DNA from 4 places in the Variovorax sp. 01T432 genome. Region 4 is predicted to be linked to each of the others. Evidence: predicted binding sites of a transcription regulator. Region 4 holds the regulator's gene; each other region holds the start of a gene.
The links. Region 4 encodes FNR, which switches genes on or off when oxygen is low (the NO sensors DNR and NnrR bind a similar motif). Its sites were predicted from a motif close to TTGATNNNNATCAA; they were not measured.
Positions count from the first base shown of each region.

Region 1 (7,636 bases), on a different contig from region 4:
GATCCGGCGCGCGCGAAGGCCAACGCGCGGGCCCACTACGGGCTGGGCGCCGATTTCTACCGCCTGTGGCTGGACGACCCGCTGATGATGTACACCTGCGGCTACTGGGACGACAACACGCGCACGCTCGAAGAGGCGCAGCGCAACAAGATCGACCACGTCTGCCGCAAGATCAGGCTTTCCCCGGGCGAGCGTTTCGTCGACATCGGCTGCGGCTTCGGCGGCTTGATGTTCCGCGCGGCGCAGACCCGCGGCGCCACCGGCACCGGCGTCAACACCACCACCGAGCAGGTCGACTGGCTGCGCGGCGAGATCGCGCGGCGCGGGCTGGAGGCCAGCCTCCAGGTGCGCGAGGCGGATTTCCGCGATGTCGACGCGCAGTACGACAAGGTGGTCTCGATCGGCGTGCTGGAGCATGCGGGCCGCGACCAGCTGGCCGAGGTCATCCAGGCGCACGCCGATTTCCTGAAGCCGGGCGGGCTGGGCATGCTCCACTTCATCGGCCATGTCGGCCGCTATGAGACCGAGCTGTTCATCCGCAAGCACGTCTTTCCGGGCGGGTGGATACCCAGCCTGGCCGACACGATCGTGGAGATGGAGCGCGCAGGGCTGGAGGTCGTCGACGTCGAGAACCTTCGGCGGCACTACGCCCCCACGCTCGACGCCTGGGCGGAGCGGTTCGAGCAACGCTGGGACGCCATCCACGCGCTCGACCCGCTGCGATTCAACGAGCGCTTCCGGCGCATCTGGCGCACGTACCTCATCGGATGCGCCGAGATGTTCCGCTCGCCGGCGGGCTACACGCATCTGTTCCAGATCGTCTTCAGCAAGGGCAACGTCACGCGCGACAACTACCCGATGACGCGGGCCGGACTGTATGTCGGCTGAAGCCGGCGGCCACGCCGAGCGCAGGAGCCGCCTGCTGGCGGCGCTGCGACAGGGCGGGGCGAACGAGGCCGGCGCGCCGCTGGGGCTGGCCAAGCGCACATCCAATCTCTTCAGGGACCGGCAGGAGGGCAGCAAGCGGCGCCTCGACCTGAGCGAATTCGATCACGTCATCGCCGTCGATACGGCGGCCGGCACCGTGGAAGTCGAGGGCCTGACAAGCTACGAGGCGCTGGTGGACGCGACCCTGCCGCACGGCGTGATGCCGGCCGTCGTGCCCCAGCTGAAGACGATCACGGTGGGCGGGGCGGTGGCGGGGGTCGGCATCGAGGCGACGTCGTTCCACCAAGGGCTGGTGCACCACACGATGCGCGAGCTCGACGTGCTGCTGCCGGGCGGAGACATCGTCACCTGCACGCCGCGCAACGAGCATCGCGCGCTGTTCTTCGGCTTTCCCAACTCCTATGGCTCGCTGGGCTATGCCTTGCGGCTGGTGCTCAAGACGCTGCCCGTCAAGCCCTGCGTGCATGTGAAGCACCTGCGCTATTCGCGTCCGGAGGCCTTCTTCGCGGCCCTGGCCGAATATGCCGAGGGCGACGCCGATTTCCTCGACGGCGTGGTGTTCGGCCCGGGCTCGCTGGTGCTCAATGTCGCCCGCTTCGTGCCGGATGCGCCGTCGCCGAGCGACTACGGCTTCGAGCACATCTACTACCGTTCGCTGCTGGAGAAGTCCGAGGACGACCTGCGCGCGCGCGACTACATCTGGCGCTGGGACACCGACTGGTTCTGGTGCTCGCGCAACTTCGGCGCGCAGTACCCGCTGGTGCGCCGCCTGCTCGGCCGCGAACGGCTGAACTCGCGCACCTACACCCGCCTGATGCGCTGGAATTCCCGCTGGGGTCTGAACCGGCTCGTGGCCGGCTGGCGCGGCGTGTACCGGGAGTCGGTGATCCAGGATGTCGACATACCGATCGCCCGCGCCGCGGAATTCCTGGCCTTCCTCTCGGCCACGACCGGCATCCTGCCGGTGTGGATCTGCCCGGTGCGCGCGCCGTTCGGCGACGGCGCCTTCAGCCTGTACCCGCTCAAGCCCGGCACACTCTACGTCAACTTCGGCTTCTGGGACGTGGTGCGGGACACGCGGCCGCTCGAGCCCGGGCACTTCAATCGCCTGGTCGAGAAGGAGGTGATGCGCCCGGGCGGGATCAAGTCGCTCTATTCCGACTGCTTCTTCACCCGCGAGGAGTTCGACCGCGCCTATGGGATGACGCGCTACGAAGCGCTCAAGGCCAGGTACGACCCCGAGGGCCGCGCGCTGCATCTCTACGACAAGTGCGTGCGCCGCGTCTGATGTGCCTGTATGTCGACGCAGAACGCATGGAAGGGCTCGATTCGTCCGCGCAGCGCCAGCGCGCCAAGGTCATGGATACGGATCTCGGGCGGCGGAACCAGGGAGGCGAGCGCTTCGGCCGATGCGATGAAGAAGCATCCGACTTCGCGGGTCGCCTGTTCGAGGCGCCCGGTCGTGTTCATGACGTCGCCATGGAAGACGATCGCGCGGCGCACCTGGCCGACCTCGCCGGCGATGACCTCGCCCAGATGCAGCGCCGCACGCAGTGTGGGTTGCACGCCGAAGCGTTGGACGAAGCGGCTCGCGTCCGCGGCGAGCGCCGCGCGCATCGCGAAGAAGCAGCGCAACGCCCGCGCATCGGCAACGCCATCGGCCTCGACCCAGGTGATGACGATCTCGTCGCCGACGTATTGGTAGATTTCGCCGCGGCACAGCTCGATCGGTTCGGCGACCGCCGAAAACACCGCGGCAAGGAAGCGATGTGCCTCCAGCGCTCCGAGCCGCTCGGCGATCGCGGTCGAGCCCACCACGTCGACGAAGAGGAAGAAGCGCCGCTCGGCGTAGGGCCGGCGATACTTTCCGAGCAGAAGAGCCATGAAGGTCCGGTAGCCGACGAGGCCCGCGGCCTGAAACATCATCACCACGACGGCGACGGCCACGAGCGAGAGGCAGACCGCAATCAGCCCGGTGCGCGCGTTATAGACGGTGACGACGCCCAACAGGCGCTCTCCCGGCTGCCCGGTGAGGACCGCCCCACCGATCGCGCCGTAGGCAAGCGTCTTCAGGATCAACACCGCAGCGAACGGCAGCGCGTCGAGCCATCGCATCGAAGCGCGAGGCAGCAGGAAGATCTCGATGCCGGCGATCCATGAAGCCGTGAGCAGCGCGTCGATGACACCGATCGGTACGGAGATCAGCAGGGCAACGAGCAGCGAGCGAGCGCCCGGTCCGGCAATCGCGGCGCCGTAGATTGCACCGACGCCCGCACCGATGACCGCGGCCATGCGGATGATGCGCATGAAGTGCCGCAGCCGCTCGCGCGTGACGGCGGAAAGTGTGGCGGTCATCTGCCCGCGAGTCTAATGGCACCACGGCGCACGCCTGCATCGGACCGCGCGGCCTCGATCTCGCGCCGTCCATTGGCGCCTGGCGCATCGAATCCGCATCTCGCGCGGCATTGCACGCGAGCTTCGAAGAGCCGATCCCGCTCAGTGGCGATGCCGGGCTTCGGCGGCGCTCTGGCAGGCGGCGCAGCGGATGGCGATCGGTTGCGCCATCAGGCGCTCGCGCGGAATCTCCTCGTTGCAATCGGCGCACACGCCATAGCTGCCCTTGGCCATGCGCTGCTCGGCCTGCTCGATGTCGTGGAGCCTGGTGCGGTCGATCTCGATCTCGGCAAAGCGCACGTCGTCCAAGCGTTCGTCCGCGGCCTCGTCGGCATGGTTTCGAACCTCGGCGCCGGTCGATTCGATGGTGGCGTCCAACTGGACCGCGGTGCCCCGGATTTCGTCCAGGACCGCGCGTTTCATGACGCGAAGTTGTTCCGCAAGTGCCTCGCGGTCGGCGGCGGTCAGATGTTTCATGGGGAGGCTCGGTGAAGAGGAATTGGAATGGGAAGGACGGTATCGATCGTCGCTCCCGGATGCCTGCCCGGCCTTGACCTGCGTCAATGCGGGCCGCGCGCCACGCCGCGTTCAGGGCAGCAGGACGGCGGCGCCTTCCACGCGGCCGGCACGCAGGTCCGCCAGGGCCTCGTTCGCCTGGGCCAGCGGGTAGGTCCTGATGTGGATGCGAGGGGGATGCGCGCGTGCCAGTTCGAGGAATTCGCGGCCATCGGCGCGCGTCAGGTTGGCGACCGAGACGATCTGCCGCTCTTCCCAGAGCAGCCGATAGGGAAAGCTGGGAATGTCGCTCATGTGGATGCCGCCGCACACGACCCTTCCGCCCTTGCGCACCGCGCGCAGCGCCGCGGGCACGAGCTCACCGGCCGGCGCGAAGATGATCGCGGCGTCCAGGGGCTCGGGCGGCGCTTCGTCGGAGCCCCCGGCCCACACGGCGCCGAGGCTTCGCGCGAAGGTCTGGCCGGCGCCATCGCCCGGCCGCGTGAAGGCGTGCACCCGCCGCCCCTGGACAGTGGCGACCTGGGCGATGAGGTGCGCCGCGGCGCCGAAACCGTAGAGGCCCAGGCGCCGGGCATCGGCGCCCGCCGCCTTCAGGCAGCGCCAGCCGATCAGGCCGGCGCACATCAGGGGCGCGGCGTGGGCCGGGTCCCGCGCCAGTTGGCCGAGCGGCAGGCAGAACGCGGCCTCGGCGACGACGTGGCTGGCGAAGCCGCCGTCGCGGTGATAGCCGGTGAAGCGCGGCGCATCGCACAGGTTCTCCCTGCCGCTGTCGCAGAAGGCGCAGTGGCCGCAGGTGTGGCCGAGCCATGGCACGCCGACGCAGTCCCCCACGCGATGCGTGCCGACGCCCGCGCCCAGCGCCTCCACGAGGCCCACGATCTCGTGGCCCGGCACGATCGGCAGCACGGGCAGGGGCAGGTCGCCGTCGACCACATGCAGGTCGGTGCGGCAGACCGCGCAGGCGAGGACGCGCAGCCTCAGCTCGCCGGCGGCGGGCTCGGGCAGCGGGCGCTCCTCCATCCGCAGCGCCTGGCCGGCGGCGTGCAGCACCATGGCGCGCATGGGGCTCAGTCCTCGGCGGTCATCCGCATCACCACGCGGCCTTCGATGCGGCCTTCGCGCATCCGGTCGAACACCGCGTTGATGTTGTCGAGCCGGTCTTCGCTGCACACCGTGTGGACCTTGCCCTCGCCGGCGAAGGCCAGGGCCTCCTGCAGGTCCTTGCGGGTGCCGACGATCGAGCCTCGGACGGTCTTGGCATTGAGCACGACGTCGAAGATCGGCAGCGCGAAATCGCCGGGCGGCAGGCCCACCATCGACATGGTGCCGCGCTTGTGCAGCATGCCCAGCGCCTGCGCGAAGGCGCTGCGCGAGACGGCCGTCACCAGCACGCCGTGCGCGCCGCGGATGGCTTTCTGCATCTCCTGCACGGGGTCCTGCGTCGCCGCATTGATCACCATGTCGGCGCCGACGCTCCGGGCCAGCTTCAGTTTTTCGTCGTCGATGTCGACGGCGGCGACGTGGAAGCCCATCGCCTTGGCGTACTGCACCGCCAGGTGGCCCAGGCCGCCGACGCCGGAGATCGCCACCCAGTCGCCCGGCTTGCATTCCAGCACCTTGAGGCCCTTGTAGACCGTGACCCCCGCGCACAGCACGGGCGCGATCTCGGTGAAGCCGATATTCGCCGGCAGGTGGCCCACGTAGCCCGGATCGGCCAGCACGTATTCGGCGTAGGCGCCGTTGACGGTGTAGCCGGTCATCTGCTGCTGGTCGCACAGGGTTTCCCAGCCGGTGATGCAGTGCTCGCAGTGGCCGCACGCGGTGTGCAGCCAGGGCACGCCCACGCGGTCGCCTTCCCTGATGTCCTTGACGCCGGCGCCCACCGCCGCGACGTGGCCCACGCCCTCATGGCCGGGAATGAAGGGCAGGGTGGGCTTGACGGGCCAGTCGCCGCTGGCGGCGTGCAGATCGGTATGGCAGACGCCGGAGGCGGCCACCTTCACCAGCACCTGGCCCGGCGGCACCTCGGGCACGGGGACTTCCTCGATCTGCAAGGGTTGCCCGAAGGCGTGGACGACGGCGGCTTTCATCATCTGCATGGTGTGGACTCCAGGGGGGCGGAAAAGGGAAGCGGCGACCGGCCGTCAGGGCAGGTACTTGCCGCCGTTGACGGACAGCGTGATGCCGGTGATGAAGCCGGCGTCGTCGGCGGCCAGGAACACCACGCTGCGCGCGATCTCCGCCGGGGTCGCGAGGCGGCCCATCGGAATGGTCTTGAGTATTTGCGCCATGACATCGGCGGGCACCGCGCCGACCATGGCCGTGTCGGTGTAGCCGGGCGCGATCACGTTGGCGGTGATGTTGCGCGACGCGCCTTCCAGGGCGAGCGACTTCGTGAAGCCGATGAGACCCGCCTTGGTGGCGGCATAGTTGGTCTGGCCCATCTGGCCGGAAAGGCCGTTGACCGAGCCCATGTTGACGATGCGGCCGAAGCGCCGCTCCCGCATGCCCTCGATCACGGCGCGGCACATGTTGAAGCAGCCGCCCAGGTTGACGTCGAGCACCTCGCGCCACTGCTCGAAGCTCATCTTGTGCAGCATCGCGTCGCGCGTGATGCCGGCGTTGTTGATCAGCACCTCGACCGGGCCGAGCGCGGCTTCCACCCGGGCCACGCCTTCGCGGCAGGCCACCGGGTCGGCGACATTCCAGGCGAAGGTGGGAATGCCCGTGCGCGCGCCGAAGGCTTCGGCGGCCTGGGTGTTGCTTCCATAGTTGGAGGCGACGCGGTAGCCCGCGGCGAGCAGGGCTTCGGCCGTGGCCGCCCCGATGCCGGCGGTGCCGCCGGTGACCAATGCGACGCGCGTCATCAGGCTTCGACCAGCAGGTTGTTGATGACGCTGGCCACGCCCGGCGCCGACCATGCGGCGCCCTGGACGGCCTTGCGCTCGGCCCAGGAGCTGACCTTGCCGCGCAGCGTGACCTGGGTGCCGGCGACGGAAACCTCGACGTGGCGGGCCTCGCGATCGGCCTGGCGCTCGAGGGCTTCCTGGATCTTCTTCTCGACGTCGGCCGGCGTGACCCTGGGCTTGATGATGACGAGATTCGTGACGCCGGTGACGCCCAGCAGGTTGCGCACGGCGCCTTCCGCGGCGCGGCGCTGGAACTCCCACTCGACCTCGCCGCTGAGGGTGACCCAGCCCTTTTCCACCATCGGGTGGATCTTGTCGTCGGGCACGAGGACGTTCCACTCGATCGCGCGCTCCACCGCCATCGCGATGTCGGCATCGGTGCGCTCGTAGCCGGCCGCGAGCTTCACGTTCATCTCGATCGCGAGCGCCTTCACGCCCTTGACGCGCTGGGCGGCGCGCTCGATGGCGAATTTCTCCGCGTAGCTGGCGGGGTGGCCGGTCAACGTGACCACGCCATCCTTGACGATCACGCCGACGTCGGTGGCGGTCACCGCGGGATCGAAGCTCAGTTCGGCCACGACATCGCTTCTCAGTTGAGCATCGGATTTCATGTGCTGCCTTTCATGGAGGATTGAACGCATCGAACCACTGTAGGCAGGGCAGGGGCGGCGAGCGTTGCGCTGGATCAAGAGGCGACGACGCACCTGTCTTCAGCGCGTCATGACGTAGGTCCCCGGCGCGTCGCACAGCGGCGTGCGGGCCGGCGACGCGTCGCGCGCGCGGGGCGGCTTGCGGCGCGGGCCGGAATGCCGTGCCAGCCACTGCTGCAACGCGGGCCACCAGGACCCCTGGACAGGCTCGGCCCGCGC
Region 1 covers NZ_JBFTPS010000033.1:14,374-22,009, forward strand. Annotated here, with positions in the region: gene AC1DNF_RS22795 (class I SAM-dependent methyltransferase) at 1-888, shown strand, start outside; gene AC1DNF_RS22800 (FAD-binding oxidoreductase) at 878-2,236, shown strand; gene AC1DNF_RS22805 (adenylate/guanylate cyclase domain-containing protein) at 2,209-3,240, opposite strand; gene AC1DNF_RS22810 (TraR/DksA family transcriptional regulator) at 3,445-3,819, opposite strand; gene AC1DNF_RS22815 (zinc-dependent alcohol dehydrogenase family protein) at 3,931-4,920, opposite strand; gene adhP (alcohol dehydrogenase AdhP) at 4,926-5,957, opposite strand; gene phbB (acetoacetyl-CoA reductase) at 6,003-6,725, opposite strand; gene AC1DNF_RS22830 (BON domain-containing protein) at 6,725-7,378, opposite strand; gene AC1DNF_RS22835 (PHA/PHB synthase family protein) at 7,478-7,636, opposite strand, start outside.
Region 1: the regulator FNR is predicted to act here: its motif matches at 3,893-3,906, upstream of AC1DNF_RS22810 (TraR/DksA family transcriptional regulator).

Region 2 (7,636 bases), on a different contig from region 4:
GCTGGAGGGCCTGGGCACCACGCCCAGGCGATGGGTGGCGACATCCACCAGCCAGGCCTGGTGCATGGCCTGCACGTAGCCGCGCACGGTCTCGGCGCGCGCGGGCATGGCGCCGTCGACCCAGGCCGCGATCTGCACAGCCGCGCCGCGCTGCACGTCGCGCGCGAACCCGTGCGGAATCTCGATGGCCAGCGAGAGCTCGCCGCTGCGCATGCGCCGGTCCAGCTGCTCGTAGTCGGTGATGGGCGGCTTCTCGATGAAATAGCGCGAGCCCGACAGGTTGAGCGCGTAGTTCTGGCTCAGCGTGGTCTGGTCGCGGTCGAGCACCGCATAGCTGAGGTTCTCGACATCCAGGCTGATGCCGTAGCCGATGATGAACATCAGGATCACCGTGCCCAGCAGGGCCAGCGTGGCGCGAACGGGGTCGCGCCGCAGTTCCAGCGCCTCCCGCTGCGAGTAGCTGAGCGCACGCATGAGGCTGAAGCCGCTGGCGCGCCCGCGGCGCGGCGCGGCGGGCGCATCCGCCGCACCTGGCGCAACGGGCGCAACGGGCGCAACGGGCGCTGCGACGCCCGCGCCCTCCTCGCCTTGCTCGCCCGGACCGGGCGCCGGCGAGGCCTCCCGGAGATAGGCGATGAAGGCCTGCTCCAGCGTATCCACGCCGCGCCGGCGCACCAGCGCGGCCGGGCTGTCGCTCACCAGCACGCGGCCGGCATGCATCAGCGAGATCCGGTCGCAGCGCTCGGCCTCGTTCATGAAGTGGGTGGAGATGAAGATGGTCACGCCGTCGGCGCGCGCCAGGTCGATCATCAGTTGCCAGAACATGTCGCGCGCCACCGGGTCCACGCCGGATGTCGGCTCGTCCAGGATCAGCAGCTCGGGCTTGTGCACCATGGCCACGGCCAGCGACAGGCGCTGCCGGATGCCCAGCGGCACGGTCTCCGGGAGCCTGTCGAGGACGTGGCCCAGGCCGAAGCGCTTCACCATCTCGTCCACGCGGCCCCCAACCTCGGCCTCGGGCACGCCGAAGAGCCGCGCGTGCAGCACGAGGTTCTGGCGCACCGTCAGTTCCCCGTAGAGCGAGAAGGCCTGCGACATGTAGCCCACCCGCCGGCGCGTGTCCAGGTCCTCGGGCGCGACCTCGCGGCCGAACAGCCAGGCCTGGCCCTCGCTGGCCGGCAGCAGGCCCGTGAGCATCTTCATCGTGGTCGACTTGCCGCAGCCGTTGGAGCCCAGGAAGCCGAAGATCTCGCCGCGGCGGATGCGGAAGTCGACATGGTCCACGGCCACGAAGTCGCCGAAGCGCATGGTCAGCCCGCGGGCCTCGATGGCGACGCCGTCCTCGCCCGCGTCGACCAGGGGCGGTATGACGACGGCGCGATGCTCCCTGCGCTTTTCCTGCGGCAGCAGCGCGATGAATGCCGCTTCGAGCGAGTCCGTGCCGGTGCGCGCGCGCAGCGCGGCCGGTGCGCCGGTGGCCAGCAGCTTGCCGGCATCCATCGCCATCAGCCAGTCGAAGCGCTCGGCTTCCTCCATGTAGGCCGTTGCGACCACCACGCTCAGCGGCGTGCCGGCCGCCGCGCGTTCGCCGCGGATGCGGTCGATGAGCTGCCAGAACTGGCCGCGCGACAGGGGATCGACCCCCGTGGTGGGCTCGTCCAGGATCAGCAGATCCGGGTCGTGGATCAGGGCGCAGCACAGGCCCAGCTTCTGCTTCATGCCGCCCGAGAGCTTGCCGACCGGGCGCGACAGGAAGGGCCGCAGTCCCATGGTGCCGGTGAGCCCGTCGATGCGCCGCCGCCGCTCGGCAGCGCCGTGGCCGAACAGGCGGCCGAAGAATTGCAGGTTCTCCTCCACCGAGAGCGTGGGGTAGAGGTTGCGGCCCAGCCCTTGCGGCATGTAGGCGATGCGCGGGCACACCGTCTGCCGGTGGCGCAGGCTCGCCATGTCGCCGCCCAGCACCTCGATGCGCCCCTCCTGGATGGCCTGCGCGCCGGCCAGCAACGCGAGCAGGCTCGACTTGCCCACGCCGTCGGGCCCGATCAGGCCCACCATGCAGCGGGCCGGAATCTCCAGGTCGATGCCGTCCAGTGCGAGCGTGCGCCCATGGTGGAGCGCGACGCCGGCGAGGCGGGCGACGCAATCCGGGCCGGCGGCGGCCTGCGCCATCAGGGAACCCGCACGGCCAGCGCGTCCGGCCACGCGGCCTTCGCATCGCGCTTGATCCAGGCGATGCCCGGCAGCCCGGTCTTGACCTGCTTGAGATGCTTGCGCAGCAGTTCGCGGTCGATCCGCGCCTTGACGCGGAACATCAGCTTCTGGCGCTCGCTCGCCGTCTCCACCGTCTTGGGCGTGAACTGGGCAGTGCTGGCGACGAAGGACACCTCGGCCGGGATCACGTAGCTGGGCGCGGCGTCCAGCACGATGTGCACCTCGCTGCCCAGCGCCAGCGCGCCGGCGACGGCCTCGGGCACGAAGAAGGTCATGTACACGTCGGAGAGGTCCACCAGGTTCAGCAGCTTGCCGCCCGGCGCCAGCACCTCGCCCTGCTGGACGATGCGGTACTGCACGCGGCCGTCGCGCGGCGCGACGAGCGCGCTGTCGTCGATGTCGGCCTTGATGCGCGCGACGGTGGCCTCGGCGGCCGTGACGGCCGAGCGCGCGCCCGCGACCTGGGTCCGGGCCGCGACGACAGCCGCCCGCGCCGCCTCCACCTGCGCGCGCGCAGCGACCAGCGCGGCCCGCACGCTTCGCTCATGCGCGCGGTCATCGTCGAGTTCCTGCAGCGAGGACGCGCCCTCGCGCGCCAGCGTTTCGGAACGCCGCAGCCGCCGCTGCGCCGCGTCGAGCTCGCTCTCGCGCTGCGCCACCAGCGCCAGGGCCGCCTGCCGGTCGCTCTCGCGCACCGCCACCTGGGCCTCGGCGCTCGCCACCGCGGCGATGGTCTGCTGGTGATGGGCGCGCGCCTCGTCGCGCTGCGCTTCGAGCGTCTCCACCTGCATGTGCGCGAGCATCTGCCCGGCGCTGACGAAGTCGCCCTCGTCCACCAGGATGTCGCGCACGCGGCCGCCGAGCTTGGTGGCGACGTCGACCTCGGTGGCCTCGATGCGCCCGTTGGCACTCACGAAACCCTCGCCCGGGCCGTTCGGCCGCAGCGCCTGCCATGCATAGAGGCTCGCGCCGCCGAGGGCGAGCGCGAGTGCGACGAGGATGAGCGTCTTGCGGGGCGGGATCTTCATGTCGGTTTTCATGGGGAGGGCCCTCCGCCGAGGGCCGCATAGAGCGCCACGCTGGTGCTCAGCAGGGCGCGGCGCGTCTGCACCAGCTGCTGTTCGGCGGCCAGCAGGTCGCGCTGGGCATCCAGCACGTCCAGGAAGCCGGAGGCGCCGCTGTCGTAGCGCAGCTGCGAGAGCCGGGCGCGTTCCGTCTGCGCCGCCAGGGCCTGCCGGGCAATGGTCAGCTGCCGGGCCAGCCAGCGGCGCGCCGACAGGGCGTCCGCGACGTCGCGGAAGGCGACCTGCACGGCCTTCTCGTAGCCGGCCACCGCCAGATCGCGCCGGGCCTCGGCCACGCTGAGGTTGTTGCGGCGGCGCTCGCCGTCGAAGATGGGCAGCGAAATGGCCGGCGAGAAGGTCCAGGCGCCGCTGCCTGTCGCGAACAGGCCATCGAGCTGCGCGCTCGCCGTGCCGAAAGCCGCCGTGAGCGTCACGCGCGGGAAGAAGGCGGCGCGCGCGGCGCCGATGTTCGCGTTCGCGGCCTTCAGTTGATGCTCGGCGGCGATGATGTCCGGCCGGCCGGCGAGCAGGTCCGAAGGCAGCCCCGCGCGCACTTCCGCGAACAGGGGCTGTTCGTCCAGGCGCCCGGGTGCGGGCGTCGCATCCACGGGCGCCCCGACCAGCAGCGTCAGCGCATGCAGCTGGGCCTCGCGCGCCTGTTCGAGCTGAGCGCCCAGCGCCTGGGCCTGCGACAGCAGCGTCTCGACCTGCGTGACGCTCAGGCGCGAGGCCGCGCCCACCTCCAGCCGGCGGCTGAAGATGCGCAGGCTCTCCGCCCGGGTCTCTGTCGTGTGGCGCGCCAGCGCGATGCGCTCGTCGAGTTCGCGCAATGCGAGGTAGCCGTTGGCGACCTCCGCGATCAGCCCGACGAGGACGGCGCGGCGCGCGGCGTCGGTGGCCAGGAAGCTCTCCAGCCCCGCCCGGTCGAGGTCGCGCACGCGGCCCCAGAGGTCCAGCTCCCAGTTGCTGATGCCGAGCGCGGCCTGGTACTGGCTGGCGACCAGCGGCTGCCCGGTCAGGTTGAGATCGGCGGGCACTCGGGACCGGTCCAGGCCCGCCTGCGCGGAGAGCATCGGCAGGCGGTCCGCGCGCTGGATGCCCCAGGCGGCGCGGGCTTCCTCCACCCGCGCCACGGCGCTGCGGATGTCGCGGTTGTTCGCCAGGGCAAGCGCGATCAACTCGCGCAGGCGGGGGTCGATGAAGTAGATCTGCCAACCCGGGGCCGCCGCTTCGGGTGCCTGTGTGGCGGCAACATCGTCGAAACGCGAGGCCACCGGCAGCGGCGGCAGATCGTCAGGCGGCGCCATCGAAGCACAGCCGCACGACAGCGCAAGCGCCAGGCTGATGACGGCAGGCCGACTCACTTTCGGCGCAGTCCTGCGCGCCCCTCATCCACGGCGGGCCCCATCACGCCGACCGGACCCGTGGGCGGCGGGAAGCCATAGAAGCTCTCGTTCAGATAGCGCGTCACCTCGAGGACGTCGTCGTCGTTCCATCGCAGGGAGGCGGCCTCGTCCCAGCGCCGCACCTGCGCCTTGAGGCTGTCCCAGTCGGTGGCGAGCTTCTTGTCGCGCCAATGGATCTGCGCGGTGTGGCAGGCGATGCAATGCGTGGCATACAGCAACTCGCCGCGTGCCTGCGCCCTCGGCGAGGAGAGCGGCGCGAGCGCGCCGAGCAGCAGCAATGCCGCCAGCATGACGGCGTGCCGCTGGCGCAACGGCCGCATCAGCGCGCCGGTTCTTGGATTCTGGGAAATGGGCGACATGATCAACTCCTTCGACCGGGCACTCAGCATGACCCGGCGGCGGGCCCGCGGTGTTGACCTAGCGCAAGCGCCGGGAAGAGCGGCTGGCCGGGCGCCACATGCGCGGCGCCGCGGCATGAAATCTTGATCCACCTCAACACCAGGGCCCCCTCGCGCGCGCAGGATGTATTTCATTGCGTCTTGCGAGGAGAAATCATGGAAGCCAATGTCGGAACCGCCGATCGGACCTTGCGGATTGCCGTGGGGGTCTTGCTGATCGGGCTTGCCATCGCCGGGACGATCGGCCCTTGGGGCTATATCGGCGTGGTGCCCCTGATCACCGGGCTGGCCTCGAGATGTCCGGCCTATTCACTCTTCGGATTCAGCACCTGCTCGCGAGAAGCGCCGTGAAGCCGCGAGGCAGCAGCGCATTGCTCGCGCGCTGAGTTCGTGCCCGCGAATGGCCGCAGACGGCTGGAGACAAACAGAGACAAGGAGACGCGCGATGGTGGCGCAACTGCTGCAGAAGCTTGCGGACGCGAAGCTTCCGCTCGTCATTGTCGACCGGGCCGAGATCGAGAAACTGCGATTGATCGAAGCCGCGGGTCATATCCGGGCGTTCATCCCCTGCGTTCACGTCGATTGCGACGACTGCGCGCGGCAGGACCCCGCCACGGTGTTCGAGATCACGCCGCGTGGACAGCGCATGCTGGCCTTGCGCCGCGAAGCCGTTCCCGATGCCGGCCTTCCGGCCGCGGAGGCGCCCGCGCGACGGCCGAAACGACGCATGATGACCTTTCTTGCGCGCCGGATTGCACGCAAGGGCCCCGCCTAGGAAGCGGCGCTCGCGCCGGGCGCGGGAGCCTGCTTGGGCAGCATCGCGACGATCCGCGCGCCCTTGTCCGGGCTGGAACTCACAGTGAGCGTTCCGCCGCAGAGTTCGACGCGCTCACGCATTCCCGACAAGCCATGCCGCGACGATGACAACTGGCTGGCATCGAAGCCGACACCATTGTCGGAGACGGACACCATCGTGTCCTGTCCGCAGTCGACCAGCAGCACTTGCGCCTGGGTGGCGCAGGCGTACTTGGCGATGTTCGTCAAGCACTCCTGGACGAGGCGATACGCGACGAGCCGGCCAGGATCGCCGATCAGCACATCCTCCAGCCTGGTCGAGACGGCCACGTCGGAGGTGAAGGCGAAATCGCTTGCCAGGTCTTCCAGCGACGCCGCCAGGCCGGAATCTTCGAGCAGCGGGGGCGCCAGGCCCTCGACGATCGAGGTCTTCAGCATCATGCCCCGGTTGAGGGTGCTGAAGAGGTGTTCGAGGCGTTGCGCGATCTCGGGCCGCTCGCCGCCCAGGCGTGACCTGAGACACGCGACGTCGAGCTTGGCCGCCGTCAGGATCGCGCCCAGCTCATCATGAAGCTCGCGCGCCAGGTGCGCACGCTCCTGCTCCCGGACCCGCTGCAACTCGGTTTCCCGCTCTGCCCATGGCTGCGTCCTGTTCTGGACAGTGACGAGATCGATCTTCATTCGGCTTTCCTCAGAAATCGTGGCCCGCAGCGGGCTCGGACTCATCATCGATCGTGCCGCACACGAACTTATTGACTCATGTCAACGATTCGAGCGAGCCGAAACAAAGGCTCACACGAGCCCCGCCTCAATGCGACATCAGCACCGGCAGCGTCATCGACTCCAGGATCGAGCGCGTGACGCCGCCGAGCACCCATTCGCGCGCGCGGCTGTGGCCATAGCAGCCCATCACGAGGAGGTCCGAACCCAGGTCGGATGTCAGCGACAGGAGATTGGCGCCCGCGTCGCCGGTTTCGGGCCCGCCCGGATGGGCCGTGGCCTGTACGCCCTCGATCTTCAGGTACGCCTGCAGATCGTGAAGCGCTTTCCCGGCGTCCTCGCCGTAGCTCACGAGGTCCACCCGCCGGGCGGTGCGCAGCCATGGCAAGGCGGCCGAGACGGCGCGCGCGGATTCGCGTGTCTCCTTCCAGGCCACCAGCACGGTCTGGCCGATCGGGCTGACGGGGCCGGCGTAGGGAAGAATCAGCGCCGGCTTGCCGCTCTCGACCAGCAGGCTCGGAAGGAAATCGACCGGCAATTCGCTCGCCTGCGGGTCGTCCGCATCGCGCTGCCCCAGGACCATCAGGTCGGCGTACAGCGCCCGGCGCGCGAAGCCCCAGGGCGCGTCGCTCGCCGGCTCGGTCCAGTGCATCCGGGTCGAGCCTTCGCTGCCCTTCATGAAGGTGGCATACGCCTTGTCGCGGCATTCCTTGTCGAGGTCCTGCATGATGGCCACGGCTTCGGCCGCGCCCTCCAGCGCGAAGGGATAGCGCATCAGGGCGGACATCGTGCACGGCGCGCCGGTCACCTCCGCATCGAAGGCTTCGGCCAGTTGGCGAGCGACCTTGACGCGCTCCGCCGCGCGCGGCGAACTGTCCAGGTGCAACAGGATCGATCTGGGGTTTTGCATGGATGCTCCTTCAGGGAATGAGGTGAATGCCCGCACCTTAGCCCCGCGCGGACGCGGCCGGTTTGTCCGAGGTCAAGCCAGCTGGATCGCGGCGGCACGCGCCCGGTCGCGCGCCCGATCCTTGACAAGGCG
Region 2 covers NZ_JBFTPS010000033.1:4,517-12,152, reverse strand. Annotated here, with positions in the region: gene rbbA (ribosome-associated ATPase/putative transporter RbbA) at 1-2,169, opposite strand, end outside; gene AC1DNF_RS22780 (HlyD family secretion protein) at 2,169-3,239, opposite strand; gene AC1DNF_RS22775 (efflux transporter outer membrane subunit) at 3,248-4,639, opposite strand; gene AC1DNF_RS22770 (cytochrome C) at 4,636-5,040, opposite strand; gene AC1DNF_RS22765 (YgaP family membrane protein) at 5,236-5,430, shown strand; gene AC1DNF_RS22760 (hypothetical protein) at 5,525-5,854, shown strand; gene AC1DNF_RS22755 (sensor histidine kinase) at 5,851-6,555, opposite strand; gene AC1DNF_RS22750 (universal stress protein) at 6,683-7,504, opposite strand.
Region 2: the regulator FNR is predicted to act here: its motif matches at 5,164-5,177, upstream of AC1DNF_RS22770 (cytochrome C).

Region 3 (7,636 bases), on a different contig from region 4:
CGCGCGCGCTGCCGCTGATGACGGTGCTGCCCATGAAGACGGCGTTGGTCGCCTGGCGCAGTTCTGTGGCATCGGCCGCCACTTCGCCCGGTCGCTTCTCGACCGGATACGACTCGCCGGTCAGCAGGCCCTGGTTGACGAAGAAATCCCGAGCCTCCAGCACGCGGCCGTCCGCCGGCACACGGTTGCCGGCGGACAGCAGCACGATGTCGCCGCGCACCACCTCGGCGATCGGGATGTCCGTCGCCCGCCCGCCGCGCATCACGCTGGCACGCAAGGTGACGGAGGCGCGCAACTTGTCGGCGGCACGGCCGGCGCGGTGCTCCTGGACAAAATCCAGTGTCACGCTGAGCAGCACCATTGCCATGATGATCGCGACATTGGCGATGTCGCCGCTCAGGGCGGAGAAGGCGCTCGCCGCCAGCAGGATGAGGACGAGCGGATTGAGAAAGCGACGGGTGAACTGGACGAACAGCGATCGCGCCTGGCGTTGCTCGAAAGTGTTCGGACCGTCCTTCGCCAACGCCTCCCGCGCCTGCGCGTCGGTGAGTCCGGTGACGGCCGGGGTGTCGGCCGGCGTGCCGGCCCACCACGGGGGCGCCGGGCTATCCACCTCGCGCGCCCGCGACTTCGGCGGATTCAGTGAGATCCGCGGGGCCGCACATCCGGCCATTGGACTTCCATCCCCATGACCGCTCGCGCATACAGGTAGTTGTCGCGCGCCCGTTCGGAAAGAGCGTCCATGTCGACATGGCCGATCGCGTCGCATGGAAAGACGTAGCCGCGATGGGCGGCAGCGAGCGGGCGGAAGAGAAGTTCATAGCCAGTGGATGCCGGGGAAGCGATCATGACGGTCTCCTTTGTGCGCCCTGCTTCCTCAAGGACATTCGGAGGAACGGTGATGGCGCCCCTTCAATCTAGGCGCCCCGCGTGACCGCACAGTCAATGCATCGCATCGGCCGGAAACACTGTGTCAACCAGCCGTGTCTCTTATTCGAACGCGAGCGCGCCCGAGGGCAGGTGGACGTGAATCGGCTTGTCTGCCTTCTCTTCCTTCTCCGCCTTTTCTTCGGCCTTGACCTCCGGCGCGCGAATCAGCAGCACCGGCACGGGCGAGAAGCGCAGGATGTGCTCCGCGCTGCTGCCGAGGACCAGGCGTCCGACGCCACGGCGGCCGTGGGTGCCGAGGACGATGAGGTCCGCGGGCCACCGGCTGGCCTCGGCCGTGACCAGTTCGTGGACCGAGCCGTCGAAGCTGTCGTGCAGCACCGTCTCGACTTCGACGCCCGCCGCCTCGACGGTGGCCTTGGCTTCCGCCAGCAGCCGGGCACCGCTCTCGCGCAGCACCGTCAGCCAGTCGCCGGCATAGCCCGCGTAGGCATCCATGCCGAGGGCGAACGAGAGCTCGTCGATCACATGGAACAGCCGGAGCTTGCCGTGGGTCAGCTTGGCCAGGCGAATGGCCTCGTCCAGGCCGCGGTTGGAGGTCGAACTTCCATCGACGGGAACAAGAATCCGCTCGTACATGACACGCTCCTTCAGGTGCAGGTTGAAAAGCATCCAGTATGAAAAGGGAGGGGTCGCGGCGGCTTGACATGGCTCAAGCCAGCGCGACGGAGGCTCGGCCACCATCAGCGCTTTCAGGACTTGCAAGGAAGGCAAGCGCATGAAGATTCGACTGCCTGCCCGGCGCGCCTTGACCGGCCGCCTCGCCGTCCTGGCGTTGGCGGGGTGTGCGCTCGTTGCGGCGGCCGCGCCTTCATGGTCGGGCGAGCCGGGGTGCCTGAATCGGCCGGAATCCGGGAGGCGGGGCGTCGATTTCGTCACGGCGGTCGCGCGCCAGGCGCCGGCAGTTGTCGGGGTGTTGAGCATCGAGGCAGCCGGCGACGCGCGAAACGGCGAGGAAGCACCGACGCCAGACCCGTACAGGGCCGAGGCGGGCCGTTCGTCCGCCTCGGGCTTCGTCCTGAGCAGCGACGGGCTCGTCCTCAGCAGCGCGCATGCGGTGGCCGGGGCGCAGGAGATCGCGGTCGTTGTCCCAGACGGGCGGCGCTTTCCGGCCGAACTGGTCGGGCTCGACCGGCACACCGATGTTGCGCTGTTGAAGATCGCGGCATCGAACCTGCCCGTGGCCGCGATCGGCAGCAGCGCGCGGCTGTGCCCCGGTGAATGGGTGGCCGCGCTGGGCGCGCCCTTCGGCTTCGACAACAGCGTGACCGCCGGCGTGGTCAGCGCCAATCCGCGTTTTCTCCCGGATGGCGGCGGGGTGCCGCTGATCCAGACCGACGTGGCGCTCAATCCCGGCAATTCGGGCGGACCGCTGCTCGACGAGCGGGGCGAAGTCGTCGGGATGAACTCGATGATCTATTCGGCCGACGGCGGGTATTTCGGCGTTTCCTTCACGCTGCCGATCGACCTGGTCATGCGCATCGTTGCCGAACTCCGCTCGAACGGCCGCGTGACGCGGGGACAGATCGGGGCGCGGATTCAAGCGCTGACGCCGGAACTCGCTCCGGCCTTCGGCCTCGAGCGCGCGTCGGGGGCCTTGATCGTCCGGGTCGATCCGGCGGGGCCGGCCGCGCGCGCCGGGCTGCGCAGCGGCGACGTCGTGCTCTCGGCCGACGGCGCCGCCGCGATGCCCGCCCCCGAGATCCAGGAGCGCGTTTCCGCCGCGCGGCCCGGCAGCTCGATCGCGCTGCGGATCTGGCGCCGCAAGGTGCTGCTGACGGTGACGGTCGTGGTCGCCGAGAGCGTGCCCGACCTTCCTCCGCGCATCGTCGCGCCGGCAAGCATGCCCGAGCCGCGCCTGGGGCTCGGCCTGCTGGAGCGCTCGCCCGGGCAGGGGATCGGATCGATCACGCCGGGCCTGTATGTGCGGACGGTGTCCGGGCCGGCGGAGCGCGCGGGCATCCGCTTTGGCGACATGCTGCTGGCCGTCAACGACGTGGGCGTCGCCCGCATCGCGGACCTCGACGCGGCCCTTGCCTCCTTCGCGGATGCGCAGACGCTGGCCCTGCTCATCCGGCGGGGCGCGGCGACGCGTTTCGTCCCGGTGGAACGCGGGCATTGAGGAAGACCGCTCTCTCTTGATCTCCGACAAAGCGGCAAGCGGCCGGCGGTGCGAGGCTACGGGCTTCAACCTGGAGACCCGCATGACGCATGCCACCATAAAGATCATTCGCGACGAACACTCGGCCCTCTCGGCCATGCTTCGCTCCATCCTCCTGCTGCTCGCCCAGCATCGCAGGGAAGGCACGCTGCCCGACTTCGGCGCCTTGCGGGCCATGCTGTTCTACGTCGACGAGTTTCCCGAGAAGCGGCACCACCGCAAGGAGACGGAACTGCTGTTCCCGAAGCTGCGCGCGCGCACGCCGCTGTCGCGCGAACTGCTCGACCGCCTGGACGACGACCATGCGCGCGGGGAGCGCCGCATCCGCAATGTCGAGCACGCGCTGCTTGCCTTCGAGATGATGGGCGAATCGCGCCGCGAGGTCTTCGAGAAGGCCGTCGAAAGCTATGTCGACTTCTATCTCGCGCACATGGCCCTGGAGGAGCGGGAGATCCTGCCCCTGGCCGAGCGGATGCTGACGGAAGACGATTGGGCGGAACTCGACGCCGCATTCCTCACCAACCGCGACGCGCTGGCTGGGCAGGAGCCTGAGGCGGAATACAGCGCGCTTTTCACGCGCATCGTCAATGCCGTGCCCGCGCCGATCGGGCTGGGCGCGGCGCACTGACAACGTTTGGCCGGCGCGCGTGCATTAGTTCGTGCGGCCGCGAGCGCGCGCGGCTACGATGGTGCTCCCGGACGCTGCACTGTTCGGGAAGGGCAGGGGACATGAACACGCACGTACAACTGGGTTTGGCCGCATCGGTCGCTGTCGCGGGCATTTGCCTGTCAGGGATTTCCCTGGCGGCGCCGGCCGCGGATGTGGCGAGTTCGGGCGAGCAGCTGGAGGCGGACTACCGCGTCATCGCCGCGCGCTGCGGAACGCCGGCCTTCGAGAAAGCCTTCTTCAAGAGTTCGCGCGCCGCCGTCGCGGCCGGACTCGTCGCGAAAGGCCGCGATCCGGTGCTGGTCGAGAAGACGATCACCTCGCTGCGGCGCAGCCCCTTCGTCCTGGTGGCGGCGTCGGCGGACTGCCCCGCGCAACTGGAGCGGCTGAGGGATATCCAGAAGAGCAGGGCCGGCGCTCGCGGCAAGCCGCGCGTGTCGCAGGCGAGGTAGCGCCTCGATCTTGTGGCGGCGCGAAGCAGCAGTCGCGTCGCCCCTCGGTCTGCACTCGTCCGCCAATCCGCGGGCGACAGGATCTTCCTCACGCGATGGACCGCGGTGGCTCATACCAAGGTATCGGCCGACACCATCGTGCAATGGACCGGCACCACCTCGTTTGATTTGATTCGCTGTGCGCATCGCGCATCGATCGAACCAATTTTCAAACAAGGATTCGTTCATGACCAAGTCCTCATTCTTCAGCCGGCGCGACTTCGTGGTCGGTTCGGCAGCCGCGCTTTCCGCCCCCTTGATCACCTTGACCTCCCCGCCCGGCTTCGCCCAGGAGGCGAGTCCCCAGCCGGCCATTCGTCCGTTCCGTGTGAGCTACCCGCAGGCGGATCTGACGGACTTGCGCAGGCGCATCACGGCAACGAAGTGGCCGGAGCGCGAAACGGTCGCCGATGCATCGCAAGGCGTGCAGTTGGCGACGACGCAGGCGCTCGCACGCTACTGGGCAGGCGCCTACGACTGGCGCAAGTGCGAGGCCGGACTGAATGCCTGGCCGCAGTTCATGACCGAGATCGATGGGCTCGACATTCATTTCATTCATGTCCGTTCGAAACACAAGAATGCACTTCCGCTCATCGTCACGCACGGGTGGCCCGGTTCGATCATCGAACAGCTGAAGATCGTCGGGCCGCTGACGGATCCGACGGCACATGGCGCGGATGCAGCGGACGCTTTCGACATTGTGATTCCGTCGTTGCCGGGCCACGGGTTCTCCGCGAAGCCAGGCACCACGGGCTGGGACCCGATTCGCATCGCGCGCGCCTGGATCGTGCTGATGAATCGCCTCGGATACAGGCAATACGTGGCGCAGGGTGGCGACTGGGGCAATGCGGTCACGGAGCAGATGGCCCTGCAGGCACCCGCGGGATTGCTCGGTATTCATACCAACATGCCCGCCACGATTCCCGACGACATCGCGAAGGCGCTCCAGGCCGGCGGTCCGCCGCCGGCCGGTCTCTCGGCCGACGAGCGCTATGCATACGATCAGCTCGATTTCTTCTACAAGCATGGGCTGGCCTACGCCCAGGAGATGAGCAGCCGGCCCCAGACGCTGTACGCGATCGAGGACTCGCCCGTCGGCCTCGCCGCATGGATGCTCGACCACGACGCGCGCAGCTACGCGCTCATCGCACGTGTGTTCGACGGCCAGCCCGAGGGGCTGACGCGGGACGACATCCTCGACAACATCACGCTCTACTGGTTGACGAAGACCGGCGTTTCCTCGGCACGCCTCTATTGGGAAAGCAAGCTGGCCTTCTTTGCGCCGAAGCACGTCGCCATTCCGGTGGCCGTGAGCGCCTTTCCGGACGAGATCTATACGGCGCCGCGCAGCTGGACGGAGCAGGCCTATCCCAAGCTCGTCCACTACAACAGGCTCGACAAGGGTGGCCACTTCGCGGCGTGGGAGCAGCCGCAGCTCTTCGTGTCGGAGCTGCGCGCCGGATTCAAGGCGTTGCGGACCTGAGCGACGGACTTTTTCCAGCATCAAGCGAGCGGCGTGCATCGCCGCGAGAAGGGATTTGCCATGAACTCGACCCAGAAAGCAGCCATCGTCACCGGCGCATCCCAGGGCATCGGCGCCGGACTGGTGCAGGCATTTCGCGAACGCGGCTACGGCGTCGTCGCAACCTCGCGATCCATCCAGGCGTCCGACGATCCCGACATCCTGGCGGTGGCGGGTGACATCGGCGCGGCCGATACGGCCATGCGCGTCGTCTCTCAATGCCTCGAACGCTTCGGACGCATCGACACGCTCGTCAACAACGCGGGCATCTTCATCGCGAAACCCTTCACCGCGTACACGGAGGCCGACTTCCTCTCGCAGATCGCCACCAACGTCGCAGGCTTCTTCCACATCACGCAGGCCGCCGTCAAGGTGATGGAGCGCAGCCGGTCCGGGCTCGTGGTGAGCATCACGACAAGCCTGGTCGACAATCCCAGCGCCAACGTGCCTTCGGTTCTCGCGTCGCTGACCAAGGGCGGGCTGAATGCGGCGACCCGGTCGCTGGCCATCGAATATGCCGCCCGGGGCATCCGGTTCAACGCGGTGTCTCCGGGCATCATCAAGACGCCGATGCATTCCCCGGAGACCCACGCCGCGCTGTCTGCGCTTCATCCGGTGGGCCGCATGGGCGAGATCAGCGACATCGTCGACGCCGTGCTGTACCTGGAATCCGCCCCCTTCGTCACGGGCGAGATCCTGCACGTCGACGGCGGCCAGAGCGCGGGTCACTAGGCAGCTCTCATCGACGATCGAGTGGCGCGCGAGCCGGCCATGGTGGTCCGCGGCGCCGCATAGCGGCGCCCGTGGTGGGCGCGTTCCGATTGCCGGGCTCTCCGGCTTCCGCGCCGTGAGTGCTTCGTTTCGACGCTCTCGGCGCGCGCCGCGCCGCGGTTGCGTCCCACTCCCCGCATGCCGCGCTCCCCCCGTTCTTGCGTGCCGAACACCGGCCTCGCGGTCGGCCACCTTCGCATGTCCGGGGCCGGGCGCACCCTTTTGGCGCCTCTGGACGGCTCCGCATTGCCCGGGCCGGTTTGACTTCCGGATATTTTTGACTATTCTGACTATGGATTTAGACGAAACATCCGGGAAGCAGCCCGAAGCATCCCGAACCTGGGGCTCACTCGTGAAGACGATTGCGGCAGGAGATAGTCGGCAGAAGGTTCTGGCCCACTTGCTGGACCACAAGGGCGGGTCGACCGTCGACGAGATCATCGCGGAAGTCGGCCTGAGCAGGACCGCCGTGAACCAGCACCTGATGGTGCTCGAGCGCGAGGGCTACGTCGGTCGGGCGGCGACTTCCCGCAAGACGGGTGGACGCCCCGGCCACCTGTATGTGCTGACCGAAGCGGGTGTGAACCTGTTTCCGAAGAAGTACGCCTGGTTCTCGAGACTGCTTCTCCAGTCGATGCGCGAGCAGTTCGGCGAGGAAGAACTGGGCAGGAGCATGTACGACCTCGGCGTGAAGACGTCCGCCGACCTCATCCCACGCCTCATCGGCAAGAACAGGGTCGAACGCATCAACGAGATCGTGAGCGTCATGAACGAGACGGGATTTCGTGCCGCCACGATCACGGCGGAGACGTCCGACAAGCTGCCACGCGTGCAGTGCACCAGTTGCGTCTATCACGACCTCTCCAGGGACTATCCCGAAGTTTGTCGATTCGATATTGGCTTCCTGTCCGGGCTGATGGGTGCCGAGGTCGAGCATCAGGCGTGCATGCAGCGCGGCCAGGACGCCTGCCGATTCCGCTTCAAGCCGAAGGCTTGACTCCCCCGACCCCTCCATTGACGAGGTGAACATGAGCATTGATTTCACGCTCACCAGCGCGCAGCAGAAGCTGCAGCGA
Region 3 covers NZ_JBFTPS010000033.1:36,857-44,492, forward strand. Annotated here, with positions in the region: gene mgtA (magnesium-translocating P-type ATPase) at 1-613, opposite strand, end outside; gene AC1DNF_RS22905 (hypothetical protein) at 640-849, opposite strand; gene AC1DNF_RS22910 (universal stress protein) at 991-1,527, opposite strand; gene AC1DNF_RS22915 (trypsin-like peptidase domain-containing protein) at 1,667-3,070, shown strand; gene AC1DNF_RS22920 (hemerythrin domain-containing protein) at 3,153-3,737, shown strand; gene AC1DNF_RS22925 (hypothetical protein) at 3,839-4,228, shown strand; gene AC1DNF_RS22930 (epoxide hydrolase family protein) at 4,455-5,750, shown strand; gene AC1DNF_RS22935 (SDR family NAD(P)-dependent oxidoreductase) at 5,811-6,521, shown strand; gene AC1DNF_RS22940 (helix-turn-helix transcriptional regulator) at 6,853-7,557, shown strand; gene AC1DNF_RS22945 (acyl-CoA dehydrogenase family protein) at 7,589-7,636, shown strand, end outside.
Region 3: the regulator FNR is predicted to act here: its motif matches at 1,591-1,604, upstream of AC1DNF_RS22910 (universal stress protein).

Region 4 (7,636 bases):
GTCTTCTGGGTCTTCTTCTACGGCTTCGCCACCTACGGCAATGCGGGCTTCATGCGCGAGCAGGTCTGCAAGTACATGTGCCCCTATGCCCGCTTCCAGAGCGCCATGTTCGACCGCGACACGCTGATCGTCAGCTACGACGCCGAGCGCGGCGAACCTCGCGGTGTCCACGCCAAGGGCACCGACGCCCGGGCCCAGGGCCTGGGCGACTGCATCGACTGCGACCTGTGCGTGCAGGTCTGCCCGACCGGCATCGACATCCGCAAGGGGCTGCAGTATGAGTGCATCGGCTGCGGTCTTTGCGTCGACGCCTGCAACACGGTGATGGACAAGATGGCGACACCGCGCGGCCTGATCCGCTATGCCACGCAGAACGGCATGGCCGGCCACTGGACGCCCAGGCAGGTGCTGCGCCGCGTGCTGCGCCCGCGCGTGCTGATCTATACGAGCCTGCTGGCCGTGCTGTGCATCAGCCTGCTCACGAGCCTGGTGGTGCGCACGCCGCTCAAGGTGGACGTGGTGCGCGACCGCGGCTCGCTCGCCCGCATCGTCGAGGGCGGCGCGCTCGAGAACGTCTACCGGCTCCAGATCATGAATGCGACCGAGAAGCCGCAACGCTACAGCATCGAGGCCAGCGGCCTCCCGGGCCTGAACGTCTCGCCGGCCGGGCCGGTGGAGGTCGGTGCCGCCCAATCGCGCTGGGTCGCGGTGCGCCTGCAGCTGCCCTATGGCAGCACGCCGGCCGGTTCCCACAACGTGTATTTCGATGTGCGCTCGGCCGACGGCCGCGCGCGCGTGTCGGAGAAGGCCACCTTCATGGTGCCTCGCTGAGTCACAAAAGGAGAAGAGATGAAAGACGCAGAAGAATCACAGGCCAGGAGCGGACCCTGGTGGTCCTACCCACTGGTCTGGATGGTATTCGGCGGCCCCGCGGTCGTCGTCGTCGCCGGCCTCACGACGCTCTGGATTGCCGTGAAGATGCCCGATCCGGTGATCGCGGCGGACTACTACCGCCAGGGCATCGAGATCAACAAGACCCTGGCCGACAAGAAGCTGATGCCCGCCCTGGCCGGGCGCAACCACGCGGCGACGCCGGCGGCCGACCTGGCGCCCTGAGCGCCGCTCAGCAGTTCGCCGGATTGACGATGCGCTGCAAGGCGTCGGGGTCCACGATGCGCAGGTTGCGGTGCTGGACTTCGACGATGCCGTCCTCCGCGAACTTCGACATCGCGCGGCTCACGGTCTCGAGCTTGAGCCCGAGATAGCTGCCGATCTCCTCGCGCGTCATGCGCAGGACGAGTTCGGAGCGCGAGAATCCGCGCGCGTGCAGTCGCTGCACGAGGTTCAGCAGGAAGGCGGCCAGCCGCTCTTCGGCCCGCATGCTGCCCAGCAGCAGCATCACGCCGTGCTCGCGCACGATCTCGCGGCTCATGACCTGGTGCACATGGCGCTGCAGCGTGGGGACTTCGCGCGACAGCGTCTCGATGCGATCGAAGGGCATCACGCAGACCTCGGCGTCCTCCAGCGCGACGGCGTCGCAGCTGTGGCGGTCGTTGACGATGCCGTCCAGCCCGATGATCTCGCCGGCCATCTGGAAGCCCGTGACCTGGTCGCGCCCGTCCTCGCTGGTCACGCGGGTCTTGAAGACGCCGGTGCGGATCGCGTAGAGGGAGGTGAAGCGCTCGCCGTTGCGAAACAGGGTCTCGCGCCGCGCGACCTTGCGCCGCGTGGCGACGAGGTTGTCGATGCGCTGCAATTCGTCCGGGCTCAGGCCGCTCGGCATGCAGAGGTCGCGCAGGTTGCAGTTCGAGCAGGCGACCTTGATATGTTCGGTTTTCATTGACTTGGTCGTGGTTTGCGCGATTGTCCAAGCGCGCACCTGAGGGAGGATTGACGCACGTCAAGGATCGCGGGGCATGCCGGCGCCATAGTGGGCCATTTCCAGTGTCCAGAGCCTCTTCATGCTTCCAGCGCCAGTCATCGCCATTCCCGCGCCGTCCTCGCCGCTGCCGTCGCCCGCCATGCTGCGGCGCCTCGACGTGCCCGGCCCGCGCTATACCTCCTATCCCACCGCCGACCGCTTCGTGGAGGCGTTCACCGCGCAGGACTATGCCCACGCCCTGAGACTGCGCTGCACGGCCGGCGCGCGGGTCCGCCCGCTGTCGGTTTATGTGCACATCCCGTTCTGCGAGTCGCTCTGCTACTACTGCGGCTGCAACAAGATCGTGACCCGCCAGCGCGGCAAGGCGCGCGAGTACCTGAACTACCTCGCGCGCGAAGTGGAGCTTCAGGTGGAGCAGCTCGGCCGGGGCGCCGTCGTCAGCCAGCTGCACCTGGGGGGCGGCACGCCGACTTTCCTGGAAGACGCGGAGCTGCGCGAGCTCATGGCGCTTCTTCGGTCCGCCTTCACGCTGTCGCCGGAGGGCGAGTACGCGATCGAGATCGATCCGCGCACCGTGGACGCCGATCGCCTCGCGGTGCTGGCGGAGCTTGGATTCAACCGCCTGAGTTTCGGCGTGCAGGATTTCGATCCGGAGGTCCAGAAGGCCGTCCACCGCATCCAGCCCGCGCAGCAGGTGTTCGACCTGGTGGCGGCCTCCCGGCGGCTGGGCTTCTCCTCGATCAACGTCGATCTCATCTACGGACTGCCGCGCCAGAGCACGGCCTCCTTCGACCGCACGCTGGCGCAGATCTGCGAGTTGCGTCCGGACCGCATCGCGCTCTATGCCTACGCCCATCTGCCAGAGCGCTTCAAGCCGCAGCGGCGCATCGCGGCCGAAGACCTGCCGGAGGCGGCGGTGAAGCTCGGCATGCTCTCGCGCTCGATCGCGGCCTTCACGGCGGCCGGCTATGTCTACATCGGCATGGACCACTTCGCGCTGCCCGACGACCCGCTCGCCGTCGCCAAGCGGCAGGGCCGGCTGCATCGCAACTTCCAGGGCTACAGCACGCACCCCGACTGCGACCTGGTCGCCATCGGCGTCTCGGCCATCGGCCGCGTGGGCGCCACCTACAGCCAGAACGCCAAGACGCTGGAGGAGTACTACGACCTGCTCGACCAGGGCCGGCTGCCGGTGGTGCGCGGCCTGGCGCTCACGCGCGAGGATGTGCTGCGGCGCGCGGTGATCATGGCGCTGATGTGCCAGGGCCATCTGGACTTCGAATCCTTCGGGCTGGCGCACCTGGTGAACTTCAGGGATCACTTCACGCCCGAGTTCGCCGCCCTCGGTCCGCTGGTGGCGCAAGGGCTGGTGCGATTGAGCGACCACGACATCGAGGTCACGCCGACCGGCTGGTTCTTCGTGCGCGCCATCGCGATGGTGTTCGACCAATACCTCCAGGCCGACCGCAACCGCACGCGCTTCTCGCGCATCGTCTGATCATGCAGGCGGCGCTGGTCGGAACCGCGCTCCTCATGGGGCTGGCCGGCGGGCCGCATTGCGTCGCCATGTGCGGCGCCGCGTGCGCGGGCGTCATCCGCATCGTGCGCGCGCCGGCCGGCGGCGGGGTCGCGGCGCTGCCCGGCGCGGCACGTGCCTTGCCCGCGTCCATGGTCTTCCACGCGGGCCGAATCGCTGGCTATTCCGCCGCCGGCGCCGGCGCGGCCGCCGCCTTCCAGGGACTCGGATTCGCCAGCGAACAGGTCGCTGCGCTGCGGCCCTTGTGGGTGACGCTCCACGTGTTCGTGCTCGCCTGGGGCCTGTCGCTCGCGGCGCTGGGGCGCCAGCCGCTGTGGGCCCACCACATCGGCCGTGCGCTGGCGGCGCGCCTGCGGCCACTCACCGGCTCGACCTGGGGCGTGCTCGCGACCGGCGCGCTCTGGGTCTCGATGCCTTGCGGGCTTCTTTATTCGGCCCTCATGCTCGCCGGCCTCGGCAATGACAGCCTGCAGGGCGCGCTGGTCATGGCGCTCTTTGCCGTCGGCAGCGGCCTCTCGCTCGTGCTGGCACCGTGGCTCTGGCGGCACATGCGCGCGCTCGGCGCGATGCGCGGGGAGTGGGGCACCCGCCTTGCCGGCGGCGTGCTCGCCGCCGTGGCCGGCCAGGCGCTGTGGATGGACCTCGGCCGCCAGATCGAGATCTGGTGCCGCTGAGCGTCTCGCCGCATCCTCAGTAGTTCGCCATCAGGCAGGCCTGACCCCGGGGCATGAAACCGGGGTCACAGTCAAATTCGGCGTTCGATGGCATGAGTTTCTTAGTAGGCCTGGCCCAGCTGGTCGAGCACGGCCGGGTTCTCCAGCGTCGAGGTGTCCTGCGTGATGGCCTCGCCCTTGGCAATGCTGCGCAGCAGGCGCCGCATGATCTTGCCGCTGCGCGTCTTCGGCAGGTTCTCGCCGAAGCGGATGTCCTTGGGCTTGGCGATGGGGCCGATCTCCTTGGCCACCCAGTTGCGCAGCTCGGTGGCGATCCGCTTGGCCTCATCGCCGCTCGGGCGGCCGCCCTTCAACACCACGAAGGCGCAGACCGCCTCGCCCGTGGTCTCGTCGGGCCGGCCGACCACCGCCGCCTCGGCCACCAGTTCCGTGCACGACACCAGCGCCGATTCGATCTCCATCGTCCCCATGCGGTGGCCGCTGACGTTGAGCACGTCGTCGATGCGGCCCGTGATGGTGAAATACCCCGTCTTCGGGTCGCGGATCGCGCCGTCGCCGGCCAGGTAGTAGCGGCCCTGGAATTCGCTCGGGAAGTAGCTGGCCTTGAAGCGCTCCGGGTCGCCCCAGATGGTGCGGATCATCGACGGCCACGGCTTCTTCATGACCAGCAGCCCGCCCTGACCCCACGGAAGCTCGTTGCCCACCTCGTCCACCACCGCGGCGCTGATGCCGGGGAAGGGCAGGGTGCAGGAGCCCGGCACCAGCGGCGTGACGCCCGGCAGCGGCGTGATCATGTGGCCGCCCGTCTCGGTCTGCCAGAAGGTGTCGAGCACCGGGCAGCGGCCGCCGCCGACGTTCTGGTAGTACCACTCCCAGGCGGCGGGGTTGATCGGCTCGCCGACCGTGCCGAGGATGCGCAGGCTGCTCAGGTCGTAGTTGCGCGGGTGCACGGCCGGCGTGCCGTCGGCGAGCTTGATGAGCGAACGGATGGCCGTGGGCGCGGTGTAGAAGACGGTGACCAGGTGGTCCTGGATCATCTTCCAGAATCGGCCGGCATCGGGGTAGGTGGGCACGCCCTCGAACACGACCTGCGTCGCGCCGAGCGCCAGCGGCCCGTAGGCGATGTAGGTGTGGCCCGTGACCCAGCCGATGTCGGCGGTGCACCAGAAGACATCCTCGGGCTTCAGGTCGAAAGTCCAGCTGCAGGTGAGCGCCGCATGCAGCAGGTAGCCGCCGGTCGAATGCTGCACGCCCTTGGGCTTGCCGGTGGAGCCGGAGGTGTAGAGCAGGAAGAGCGGATGCTCGGCGCCCACCCATTCGGGCGCGCAGGCGGTGGGCTGCGAGGCGCTCAGCTCGGCCATCCACAGGTCGCGCGGGGCCTGGAAGGGCACCTCGCCGCCGGTGCGCCGCGACACCAGCACATGGCGCACGCTCTCGCATCCGCCGAGCGCCAGCGCCTCGTCGACGATCGCCTTCAGCGGCAGATGCTTGCCCCCGCGCACCTGCTCGTCGGCCGTCAGCACGAGCACCGCGCCGGTGTCGGCGATGCGGTCGCGCAGCGCATGCGCCGAGAAGCCGCCGAACACCACCGAATGGATCGCGCCGATGCGCGCGCAGGCCTGCATGGCGACCACGCCCTCGATCGACATCGAGATGTAGATGACCACGCGGTCGCCCTTGCCCACGCCCAGCGACTTCAGCGCATTGGCGGTGCGGCACACGCGCTCCAGCAGTTCGGCGTAGGTGACGGTCGTGACCTTGCCGTCGTCGGCCTCGAAGATGATGGCCGTCTTCTGCCCCAGGCCGCGCTCCACGTTGCGGTCCAGGCAGTTGTAGGAGGCATTGAGCGTGCCGTCGGCGAACCACTTGAAGAAGGGCGCATCGCTCTGGTCGAGCACGTCGATGAACGGCGTCTTCCAGGTGATGAACTCGCGCGCCAGCCTGGCCCAGTAGGCCTCGTGATCGGCGTCCGCTTCGGCTACCAGCTTGTCGTAGGCCGCCCGGCCGGACACGTGGGCATTGCGCACCGTGATGGCGGACGGCGTGTAGTCGGGCGATGCCGAGGGGGTTTCATTGACAGTCATGTTGTGATGCTCCTAGACGCGTTCGAAGATGGCAGCGATGCCCTGGCCGCCGCCGATGCACATCGTGACCAGCGCTCGCCGGCCCCCGGTGCGCTCCAGCTCGTACAGCGCTTTCGTCGTGATGATGGCGCCGGTGGCGCCGATGGGATGGCCCAGCGAGATGCCCGAGCCGTTGGGATTGACCTTGGCCGGGTCGAAGTCGAGCTCGCGCGCCACGGCGCAGGCCTGCGCCGCGAAGGCCTCGTTGGACTCGATGACGTCGATGTCCTTCAACTTCAGCCCGGTGCGCTCGAGCACGCGCCGCGTCGCCGGGATCGGGCCCGTGCCCATCAGCGTCGGATCGACGCCGGCATGGCTGTAGCCCACCAGACGGGCCATCGGCCTGAGGCCGTGCGCCTTCACCGCCGCCGCGCTGGCGAGCACGACGGCGCCCGCGCCGTCGTTGATGCCCGAGGCATTGCCCGCGGTGACCGTGCCGCCTTGCTTCTTGAAGGCCGGCTTCATCTTGGCCAGTGTCTCGACGGTGGTGCCGGCTTTCACGTGTTCGTCGACCTCGAACACGATCGTTCCCTTGCGCGTCACGATCTCCACCGGAACGATCTGGCTCTTGAAGCGGCCGTCGGCAATGGCGAATGCCGCCCGGCGGTGGCTCTCCGCGGCCAGCTCGTCCATCATCTCGCGCGTGATGCCGAAGAGCTCGGCCACGTTCTCGGCCGTCATGCCCATGTGGATGCCATGGAAGGGGTCGTGCAGGGCCGCCACCGTGTAGTCGACCATCGCCGTGTCGCCCATGCGGGCGCCCCAGCGCATCGCGCTCGAGTGAAAGGGCCCGCGCGACATCGACTCGGCGCCCGCGCCGACAGCCATCTCGCAGTCGCCGAGCCAGATGGCCTGCGCCGCGGAGATGATGGCCTGCAGGCCCGAGCCGCACAGGCGGTTGACGTTGAAGGCCGGCGTCTCCTTGGGCAGGCCGGCGTTCACGGCCGCCACGCGGCTGAGGTAGGCGTCGCGCGGGTCGGTCGGGATGACCGTGCCCATCGCCAGGTGGCCGATCGCATCGGCCGGCGCGCCGCTGCGCTGCAGGGCGGTCTTCACGGCCAGGGTGGCGAGCTCGGACAACGGCGTGTCCTTGAGCGTGCCGCCGTAGGTGCCGATGGCGGTGCGCACGGCGGAGACGATGAAAACTTCGGGTCTTGCGGTCATGGCTTGTTTCCTTGGGGTTGCTTCACTCGATGGCACTCGCGGAGCGCGCGCGCTCGCGCAGCACGAATTTCTGAATCTTTCCGGTCGATGTCTTGGGCAGTTCGCCGAAGTGGATGCGCTTGGGCATCTTGAAGCGCGCCAGCAGCGGCCGGCAGAAGTCGAGCAGTTCCTCTTCCGACACCGAGCGGCCGGCCTTGAGCTCGACGAAGGCGCAGGGCACCTCGCCCCATTTCGCGTCGGGCAGGGCGACCACCGC
Region 4 covers NZ_JBFTPS010000084.1:6,271-13,906, reverse strand. Annotated here, with positions in the region: gene ccoG (cytochrome c oxidase accessory protein CcoG) at 1-831, shown strand, start outside; gene AC1DNF_RS33665 (FixH family protein) at 850-1,116, shown strand; gene fnr (fumarate/nitrate reduction transcriptional regulator Fnr) at 1,124-1,864, opposite strand; gene hemN (oxygen-independent coproporphyrinogen III oxidase) at 1,962-3,380, shown strand; gene AC1DNF_RS33650 (sulfite exporter TauE/SafE family protein) at 3,383-4,093, shown strand; gene acs (acetate--CoA ligase) at 4,195-6,177, opposite strand; gene AC1DNF_RS33640 (acetyl-CoA C-acyltransferase family protein) at 6,190-7,380, opposite strand; gene AC1DNF_RS33635 (acyl-CoA synthetase) at 7,403-7,636, opposite strand, start outside.